DNA from 4 places in the Ferribacterium limneticum genome. Region 2 is predicted to be linked to each of the others. Evidence: riboswitches for the same ligand, from Rfam matches in the RefSeq annotation. Region 2 holds a riboswitch; each other region holds the start of a gene.
What was found. Region 2 has a riboswitch for cobalamin ahead of KI617_RS19325 (TonB-dependent receptor). Riboswitches for the same ligand answer to the same signal wherever they lie in the genome.

Region 1 (2,197 bases), 350 kb from region 2:
CGACCAACAGGCCGACGGCCGGGAAATAGCGGGCCGAGTGGTTGAGCGCCTCGGCCGAATGCCCGACCCAGCCGGGCACCGGCAGCCGCGTGAAGAAGCGGATGGCGCCGAAGAAGTATTCAAGCTCGCGACGGATCATTCTGGAATTCCTGGATTCCCGCTTTCTCGTCCCGCAGGAAGTGCCCTTGGGGTACGGGAATTACGGTTTCTATTGGCCTGCTTATTCCTTGTCCGACACACCGGCCGATTCGAAGCTGGCCATCTCGTTGAGGAAATTCACGGCCGCCTGTACCAGCGGATAAGCCAGCGCGGCGCCAGTGCCTTCGCCGAGGCGCAGGCCAAGGTCCAGCAGCGGCTCGGCGCCCATCGCCAGCAATTGCGTGCGATGACCGGCCTCGGCGGAACGGTGGCAGAAGACACAGTAGCCGAGCAGGGCTGGCGCCAGACGGGAAGCCACCAAGGCAGCCGAACCGACGATGAAGCCGTCGATCAGCAGCACCATCTTCGCTTCGGCCGCCGCCAGCATGGCGCCGACCATGGTGGCAATTTCGAAACCGCCAAACTCGGCCAGCACCTTGAATGCTTCGTCATCGCCACCGCCTGCGCGGTAGCGGATCAAGGCTTGTTCGAGCAGGTCCTGCTTGCGCGCCAGGCCGGCATCGTCCAGCCCGGTGCCGCGCCCGACGCATTCGGCCAGTGGCAGGCCGGTCAGGCAGTGCGTGAGCAGCGAGGCAGAAGCGGTATTGCCGATGCCCATTTCGCCGAAGCCCACGACATTGCAACCGTTCGCTGCCAGTTGGCGGACGATGGCGGCGCCGTTATTGATCGCCTGTTCGCACTGGGTAGCCGTCATGGCGGCTTGCTCGATGTAGTTGGCCGTGCCGGCCGCCACCTTGGCATCGACCAAACCGGTACGCTGGCCGAAATCGTGGGCCACGCCGGCATCGACGACCGAGAGGCCCAGCCCGTTCTGCCGTGCGAAGACATTGATGGCAGCACCGCCGGCCAGGAAGTTCTCGACCATCTGCCAGGTAACGTCCTGCGGGTAAGCCGAGACGCCAGCCTTGGCTGCGCCATGGTCGCCTGCGAAAACCAGCATTTGCGGGTTGTTCAGTTGTGGGCTCAGCGTTTGCTGAACCAGACCGATTTTTTTGGCGACTTTTTCAAGCTGACCTAGCGCGCCGAGCGGCTTGGTCTTGCGGTCGATCTTGTTTTGCAGGGCAGTTTCCAGACCGCAGTCCGGGGTAGAAATTTCAAACGAATGCATCCGATTCTCCAAAAGCAAAAGGGCCTCGCGACAACGTTTGGCCAACGCTGCCGCGAAGCCCTGTCCACAGGCTTCCACGATCAAGAAACACCAACAACATGAAGCAAAGCGGTCCTGGCTAGGCGTGCCGCCGAAGACAGCACAAGGCGTACGGCAAGGCGGCACAACAACGCCAGGATTATTTTGTTGGCGTTTCTTGTTTCGACACGTCTTCTGGCTTTCGGATCGTCCCTTTACCGCGCCTTCCCGCCGGGTCTGTTTCCCCATTGCAGTGGCTGTTGCGGCATCGGTCCCCGATTACAGCGGCGGGCCCGCCCCGGAATTGAGTCAGACTCGCACCGGGTTCCGTATTGTCGAAGGCAAAATTATACCGGTTGCCGCCGGGCCGGCCTTCACCCAAAATGCCGGCCATGAAAGAACTGATTCTCGGCGGTGCCCGGTCGGGCAAGAGCCTGCTGGCCGAACAACGGGCACGCGTATATGCCAACGACCGAAGCATGAAGGTGACCTACCTCGCCACGGCACAGGCGCTCGACGGCGAAATGGCCCGCCGTGTCGCCCATCACCGCGAACGCCGGCCGGCCGAATGGGGCTGCACTGAGGAAACTCTTTACCTGGCGGCCCGACTGCGTGAACTGGCAGCGCCGGACACCTGCGTGCTGGTCGATTGCCTGACCTTGTGGCTCTCCAACCTGCTCTTTGCCGGCCAGGCTGCAGCACAGGCCGAAGCCGGCGAGGCCATCGACTGCCCGCTGTTCCGCACGGAAACCACTGCGCTGATCGAACTACTGCCGCAACTACCCGGCCGCATCATTCTGGTCTCCAACGAGGTGGGCTGGGGCATCGTGCCGATGCATCCGGTTTCCCGCCTGTTTGCCGATGAACAGGGGCGGCTGAACCAGCGCGTCGCTGCGGTTTGCGATCAAGTGA
Region 2 (2,197 bases):
TGTCCTGCCATTGCGGCCCGAGGAACCAGCTGTGCTTGACCTGGCCGCCCCACAGCGTGCGATCGTCGGCCTGTTCGTGCTGGTCGCCCTGCAGGCTGTTGATGTAGCCGGACGGATTGGCAAAGTAGTTCAGGCCGTAGTCGATGACGTAGAGGTTCAGCTTGCTGGCGCCGGTGTTGGTGGTGCGTGCCCAATCGCCGGCCAGGCTGTGGCGGTGCGTGCGGCCGCCGTCGCTTGGCGACAGCGCGCCGTAGCGACCGATTTCGCCGCCGGTGATGGCGCGTTCCGGCACATGCTCGGTGGCCGTCCAGTCGGCTTTGTAGACCATGCCAGTCAGGGCGAAGCCGTTGGCTGCGGTGCCCGAGGTCAGGCGCAGCACGGCGTTGTGTTTTTCGAGATTCTGCGGTTGTTCCCAGGGGCCGTCGTAGCCGCCGACCTCGATGGCGCCGACCAGATTGAGGTCGCCCAGGCTGTGTCCGCCGGCGGCGAGCAGGCGGCGGAAATTGTGCTGGCCCATGCCGAGTTCGACGAAGCTCTGGTCGAGCCTGCGCAGGTAGTCGATGCGCGCTGAGCCGGTGGTGGCGAAATCGCCATCCTCGGCCGCATAGACGCCCTTGCGGTACTGGATGCTGCCGATCAGCTCGGGAATCAGGAAATTGAGGTCCATGTAACCCTGGCCGTGGGCGTGGCTGGCCATATTGACTGGCATGCCCATGACGTGACTGGCGAAGTCGCTGCCGTGGTCGAGATTGAAGCCGCGCAGGAAATACTGGTTGGCCTTGCCGTCACCGGAGTGCTGGGTGACGATCATGCCGGGCACGGTTTCCAGCGCTTCGGCTGGGCGCAGCAGCGGCCGGTTGGTGAGCTGTCTGGCGGTGACTGTGCCTTCGGTGGCCGAGTCGGCAACACCGGTCAGGTCGTGCTGGCCGCTGCTGACGGTGACTTCCTGCAGGGTTGGCATGCCGGCGGCGTGGGCGAGACCGCCAACCGTCAGGGTGAGGGTAAGAAACGAATGCTGCCAAAAGGTGAAATGTGGGTGTCGCATGGACTGCTCCAGTCACGACTGCCTGCCACGGATCGCTGCGCCCTGCGCACACGGTGCCCAGGATCGCTGCCATCCGCATCCCCGCAGACAGTCAGTTTGAAAACACTGCTCCGTCAAGCGGGCAGTACGACGCGACAGGCCGGTCTCCGGGCTGGCAAGTCTTGACGCGTCGCCTTCCCGGGCGATCCCTGCCGCATCGAAATGACACTTTGTCGACTTCACCTCGTCGTGCAATCGCACTGCCTTCGGTTCGTCTTCGTGTTTCATTCCAATGCGGCAGGGATCAATCTCCCAGTGGCCTGATGGCGCGTCCGCACTCGCTTACCGTTGCGGGGGCAGCCGGGGCATTGCGACCGCGTGGGTCGCGCACCCCGTTCCCGTTTCACCCACAGCCCTTGAGGCTGTAAGCACCTGTTGCGGGTGTCCGGCGGTATTGCCTGAGCCTTGCCAGGCCGGACGCTGGCAAGGGTGAAAAAATCAGCCGTTTTCGGCCGTGGCCTCCTCGCCTTCCGGCGGCAGTTCGGTCTGCAGCACGGCGGCGATGTAATCCTCCGGCAGGCGGTATTCGGCGGCCAGTTCGGCGGCGCTCCTGCCGCTCTGCTGGATGGCCGCCATCCAGCCGTTGAGGCCGGTGGACAGCGAACGGCCGGCTTGTTCGCCGGCATGCGTGTTGCGTTCGCCATCCTCTACCGCGTACTTGTTGGCGTAGCCGCGCGGCGTGACCATCAGGCCGTGCTTGATGAAGGTGTTGGAATTGCCGATCAGCACCGTCGACAGCATGCCGATGTCAGCTTCGGCCATCTTGTCCAGGGTGGTGAATTCGATGCGCTGCTTGGGGCGATAGCCGGACTTGACGATGGCGACCGGCGTCTGCGGATCGCGGTGGCGCAGGAAGAGGCGCTGGGCCTCGACGATCTGCTGGGTGCGGCGGCCGCTCTTCGGGTTGTACAACGCGACGACGAAATCGGCGTAGGCCACGGCGTCGAGGCGGCGGGCGATGGTCGGCCACGGTGTCAGCAGGTCGGACAGCGAAATGGCGCAGAAATCATGGGTCAGCGGTGCGCCGACCAGCGCGGCGCAGGTGTTCAGCGCCGAAGCACCGGGCACGATTTCGACCTCGATGTCCGAGTCGGGCGTCCACCCGGCCTGGAA
Region 3 (2,197 bases), 350 kb from region 2:
CGTCGATGTGTCACGGGAGACAATCCAGCTGACGCGCTGTCGTGCCTCGTCAAGATGCCCGTCCTGCAAGGGTTTCGCGATGGCTTCCGCATGCTCGCACAGGCTCTGCGCACCGAGCGCGAAGTAGAGGAGAGCCACATCGACGGCGAAGGGGGCGTAGGGGCGCAACAGCCAAGCCAGTGCGACAAAGGGCAGGACGACCAGCGCCCAGGCGAACAGCCCTGGCACTAGGCGGCGGTTGTTCAGACGTTTCTCGACAGCGGCGGCCAGGTTGCCGAAACCGACCAGCGGGTGGAAATGGCGCGCTTCGCCGAGCAGGCGGTCGAGCAGCACGGCCGCCAGGGCGGCGGCCGGCATGGCGAGTGCGCCATCGAGCATCATTTCGGAAAGATGCCCCGCTGCTGGATGTCGTCCTGCATGGCGGCGACTGTGTTGGTCAGCGATTCCTGGCGTGTCACATCAGCCTGGCCCCACTGGTCGTAATAGAGCAGGTCGGCAATCGGCAGGCGGGGCAGCCAGCCAGCCTTTTCCAGTTCCGGCTTGTCGTGGAAGTGGCTGACGTAGCCGATGCACAGGTAGGCGATTGGCACGATGTCGGTCGGCATGCCCAGCGCCTGCTGCAGTTCAGGCTGGTTGAAGATGCTTACCCAGCCGACGCCCAGCCCTTCGGCACGGGCGGCCAGCCACAGGTTTTGCACGGCACAGACACTGGAGTAGAGATCCATTGTCTTGATGTGGGTGCGGCCGACGACGACCGGGCCGGTTCGCTCGCGGTCGCAGGTGATGCACAGGTTGATCGGCGATTCGACGATGCCTTCGAGCTTGAGCTGGCTGTAGATTTCCCGCTTGCCCTCGGGGAACATCATGGCCGCTTCGGCATGGGCCTTGGCGAAGATGTCGCGGACCCGCTGCTTGACCTCGGGCGAGCGGACGAGCAGGAAGTTCCACGGCTGCATGAAACCGACCGATGGCGCATGGTGGGCGGCGAGCATGACGCGGGCGAGCACCTCGTCCGGTACCCGATCGGGCAGGAACTGGCCGCGCACATCGCGGCGATTGAAGATGCTGCGATAGACGGCGGCGCGCTCGGCGTCTGAAAAAGAATGGTCAATCTGGTTTTCCATGAATTCCCCTTGTGGAAAAACGATGGCTGCCTGTCCATGCAGCCTAATTTCGTCTCCCGGCCGGTCTTCTGACTTGGATTCAACCGAACGATGCGCCTTCCCGGCCGGGTTTCCCCTCTGCCAGTGGCTTCTTGCATCGCCCGTCCTCCTCACAGCGTTGGGCACGTGGCGGAATTGCACCGCCTTCCCGATTCTCCGTTCAGCAGGCTGAACGGCACCCGGAGACACTCGCCCAAATCAAATTGGGCGGCCCCGATGGTGCCATAATTACCGACTTTTTTCACATATGCTCGCCATGCCCTGTTATTCCCTGATGGTCCAAGGCACTACCTCCGATGCCGGTAAATCGACGCTGGTCGCAGCGCTGTGCCGCATCCTGAAGCGGCGGGGCGTGCGGGTGGCGCCGTTCAAGCCGCAGAACATGGCGCTGAATTCTGCCGTGACGGTGGATGGCGGCGAGATTGGCCGGGCGCAGGCCTTGCAGGCACTGGCCTGCGGGCTTCTGCCGCATACCGACTTCAATCCGGTCTTGCTCAAACCGACCACCGACAAGAAGGCGCAGGTCATCATCCACGGCAAGGTGGCGATTGATCTCGATGCCAAGGCCTATCACGCCTACAAACCACGGGCGATGGGGGCGGTGCTGGAATCCTGGGCGCGGCTGACTGCTGAATACGAATGCGTGGTGGTCGAAGGCGCCGGTTCGCCGGCCGAGATCAACCTGCGCGACCGCGACATTGCCAACATGGGCTTTGCCGAGGCGGTCGATTGCCCGGTGATCATCGTCGCCGACATCGACCGTGGCGGTGTCTTTGCCCATCTGGTTGGCACGCTGGAATTACTGTCACCCTCCGAGCAGAACCGGGTCAAGGGTTTTGTCATCAACCGTTTTCGCGGCGATATTGCCTTGCTTGAATCGGGTCTGACCTGGCTGGAAGAGCGCACTGGCAAGCCGGTTCTGGGCGTCCTGCCCTATCTGCATGGCCTGATGCTTGATGCAGAGGACGCCATCGCCACCGCGGCGGTCGGCGGCAAAAAGACGGCAAAACTGAAAGTCGTTGCCCCGGCCTACC
Region 4 (2,197 bases), 650 kb from region 2:
GTTCTCTGTCGTGCAGGTCGTGATGACGCTCCACGAGCCGTAACCGCGCAGCTTTTCCATCGCCCGCAGCACCTTGTCGTGCACGCTCTTGCCGCTCCAGGTCCGCCGGGTCGCATCGGTAATGCCGGAGACCGGACCGTCGAGCGACAGGCCGACGCTGACATTGCGCGAAGTCAGGAAGTCGAGTGCCGCATCGTCGAGCAGCGTCCCATTGGTCTGCAGGCCGAAGACGAAATCGTCGGCAAAGGCATCGATGGCTTCGAAGACGGCCGGCGCATTCATCAGCGGCTCGGCACCGTGAAAAATGGCGCGCGGCTTGCGATCAGCCGGCATCACCGAACGGAAGTAATCGCGCAGCTTGGCCAGGGAATCAAGCAGCGTCTTGACCGGCATGTGGCTGCCGCCGCTGCGCTGGGTATCGGGCAGATAGCAGTAGGTGCAGTTGAGATTGCAACGCTCGGTCGGGTTCAAATAAACACCGGAAGGCTTCAGGCCGAAGCGCAGGGCATGCAGTTCCTGCGAGAACTGTTCGGCCTTGGCTGCATAGGCGGCGACCAGGACCGGGTCGCCGCCGGCCTCATGGACGCGGGTCTTGTCGACCAGCGCCCAGAAAGCCGTCTGCGGATCGGTCACCGCGGCATAGACCGGGTGGCCGATATCGACCGGCTGGAACAGCGTGCCGCGCGCGGCACGCTCGGCGATTAGCGCACTCACTTGGCCGCCTTCCGGTCCATCAGCACGTAGTGCGAGAGGCCGATGCCGTCCGGGTTGCAGCTCTTGCGAACAGCGATGGTCGGGGCCACCGGCTGCGCATGTTGGGCGGATGTCGGCTGGGTTTTAACGGTATTGGATGCGACTTGAGAAACGATCTGGGACATTGTCCACTCCTCGGGAAGACAAAAAACAAAAAGGGCCCCGGCTGAGTGCACGCTGGTCGCATGCATTCAGCCGGAGCCCTTGCCTTGGCTCCTGATTGGCATCGATTCGTCTTCTGGCTTCCGGATCAGCCGAAGCGCTGCGCCTTCCCTGCGCGGCATGCCCCGCAAGTGGCTGGTCTGGCGACCATGCAGTCTTCGTCCCCGGTTACAGCGGCGGGCCCGCCACGGATTCGCACCGTGTTCCGTATCTCGATGCCGATAGGAGGGCGGATTCTCTCAAGCCGCCGCGCCACGGGTCAATTCGTCCTAAAGGCCTAGTTCCTGCCACATCGTGTCGACACGCTTCTTGACGTCGGTATCCATCACGATGGGCCGCCCCCACTCGCGGCTGGTTTCGCCCGGCCACTTGTTGGTAGCATCCAGCCCCATCTTGGAGCCGAGGCCAGCGACCGGGCTGGCGAAATCGAGGTAGTCGATCGGCGTGTTGTCGACCAGCGTCGTGTCGCGCGTCGCGTCCATCCGCGTCGTCATCGCCCAGATCACTTCCTTCCAGTCGCGGATGTCGATGTCGTCGTCCACCACGATGATGGTCTTGGTGTACATGAACTGGCGCAGGAAGGACCAGATGCCAAACATGATGCGCTTGGCGTGGCCGGGGTAAGCCTTCTTGATGCTGACGATGGCCATCCGGTATGAGCAGCCTTCCGGCGGCAGGTAAAAATCGACGATTTCCGGATACTGTTTCTGCAGCAGTGGTACGAACACCTCGTTGAGCGCGACGCCGAGCACGGCCGGCTCATCGGGCGGCTTGCCGGTGTAGGTGCTGTGGTAGATCGGGTCGCGGCGCATGGTGATGCGCTCGATGGTGAATACCGGGAATTCGGCCTGCTCGTTGTAGTAGCCGGTGTGGTCGCCATACGGCCCTTCGAGCGCCACCTCGCCGGGATGAATGACGCCTTCGAGCACGATCTCGGCCGAGGCGGGCACCTGCAGGGTCGAGCCGAGGCATTGCGTCAGCTCGGTCTTGCCGCCGCGCAGCAGGCCGGCGAACTGGTATTCCGACAACGAATCGGGCACCGGCGTCACGGCGCCGAGAATGGTCGCCGGATCGCAGCCGAGCACGACGGCGACCGGGAACGGTTGCCCCGGATTGGCCAGTTGATGCTCGCGAAAATCCAGCGCCCCGCCGCGATGCGCCAGCCAGCGCATGATCACCTTGTTCGACCCGAGCACCTGCTGGCGGTAGATGCCGAGGTTCTGCCGGTTCTTGTGCGGGCCCTTGGTGACGACCAGGCCCCAGGTGATCAGCGGTGCGATGT

Region 1: it holds a riboswitch for cobalamin, as region 2 does, so the genes downstream of both, cobT (nicotinate-nucleotide--dimethylbenzimidazole phosphoribosyltransferase) here and KI617_RS19325 (TonB-dependent receptor) in region 2, are expected to answer to the same signal.
Region 3: it holds a riboswitch for cobalamin, as region 2 does, so the genes downstream of both, bluB (5,6-dimethylbenzimidazole synthase) here and KI617_RS19325 (TonB-dependent receptor) in region 2, are expected to answer to the same signal.
Region 4: it holds a riboswitch for cobalamin, as region 2 does, so the genes downstream of both, cbpA (modified peptide precursor CbpA) here and KI617_RS19325 (TonB-dependent receptor) in region 2, are expected to answer to the same signal.

What each region holds. Positions count from the first base shown of each region.
Region 1 is NZ_CP075191.1:161,887-164,083, reverse strand. It holds gene KI617_RS00790 (adenosylcobinamide-GDP ribazoletransferase) at 1-139, opposite strand, end outside; gene cobT (nicotinate-nucleotide--dimethylbenzimidazole phosphoribosyltransferase) at 221-1,267, opposite strand; cobalamin riboswitch at 1,454-1,640, opposite strand; gene cobU (bifunctional adenosylcobinamide kinase/adenosylcobinamide-phosphate guanylyltransferase) at 1,669-2,197, shown strand, end outside.
Region 2 is NZ_CP075191.1:4,025,514-4,027,710, reverse strand. It holds gene KI617_RS19325 (TonB-dependent receptor) at 1-1,045, opposite strand, end outside; cobalamin riboswitch at 1,166-1,475, opposite strand; gene cobJ (precorrin-3B C(17)-methyltransferase) at 1,523-2,197, opposite strand, start outside.
Region 3 is NZ_CP075191.1:156,882-159,078, forward strand. It holds gene cbiB (adenosylcobinamide-phosphate synthase CbiB) at 1-381, opposite strand, end outside; gene bluB (5,6-dimethylbenzimidazole synthase) at 378-1,124, opposite strand; cobalamin riboswitch at 1,166-1,361, opposite strand; gene KI617_RS00765 (cobyric acid synthase) at 1,420-2,197, shown strand, end outside.
Region 4 is NZ_CP075191.1:457,452-459,648, reverse strand. It holds gene cbpB (peptide-modifying radical SAM enzyme CbpB) at 1-714, opposite strand, end outside; gene cbpA (modified peptide precursor CbpA) at 711-878, opposite strand; cobalamin riboswitch at 987-1,122, opposite strand; gene ubiD (4-hydroxy-3-polyprenylbenzoate decarboxylase) at 1,185-2,197, opposite strand, start outside.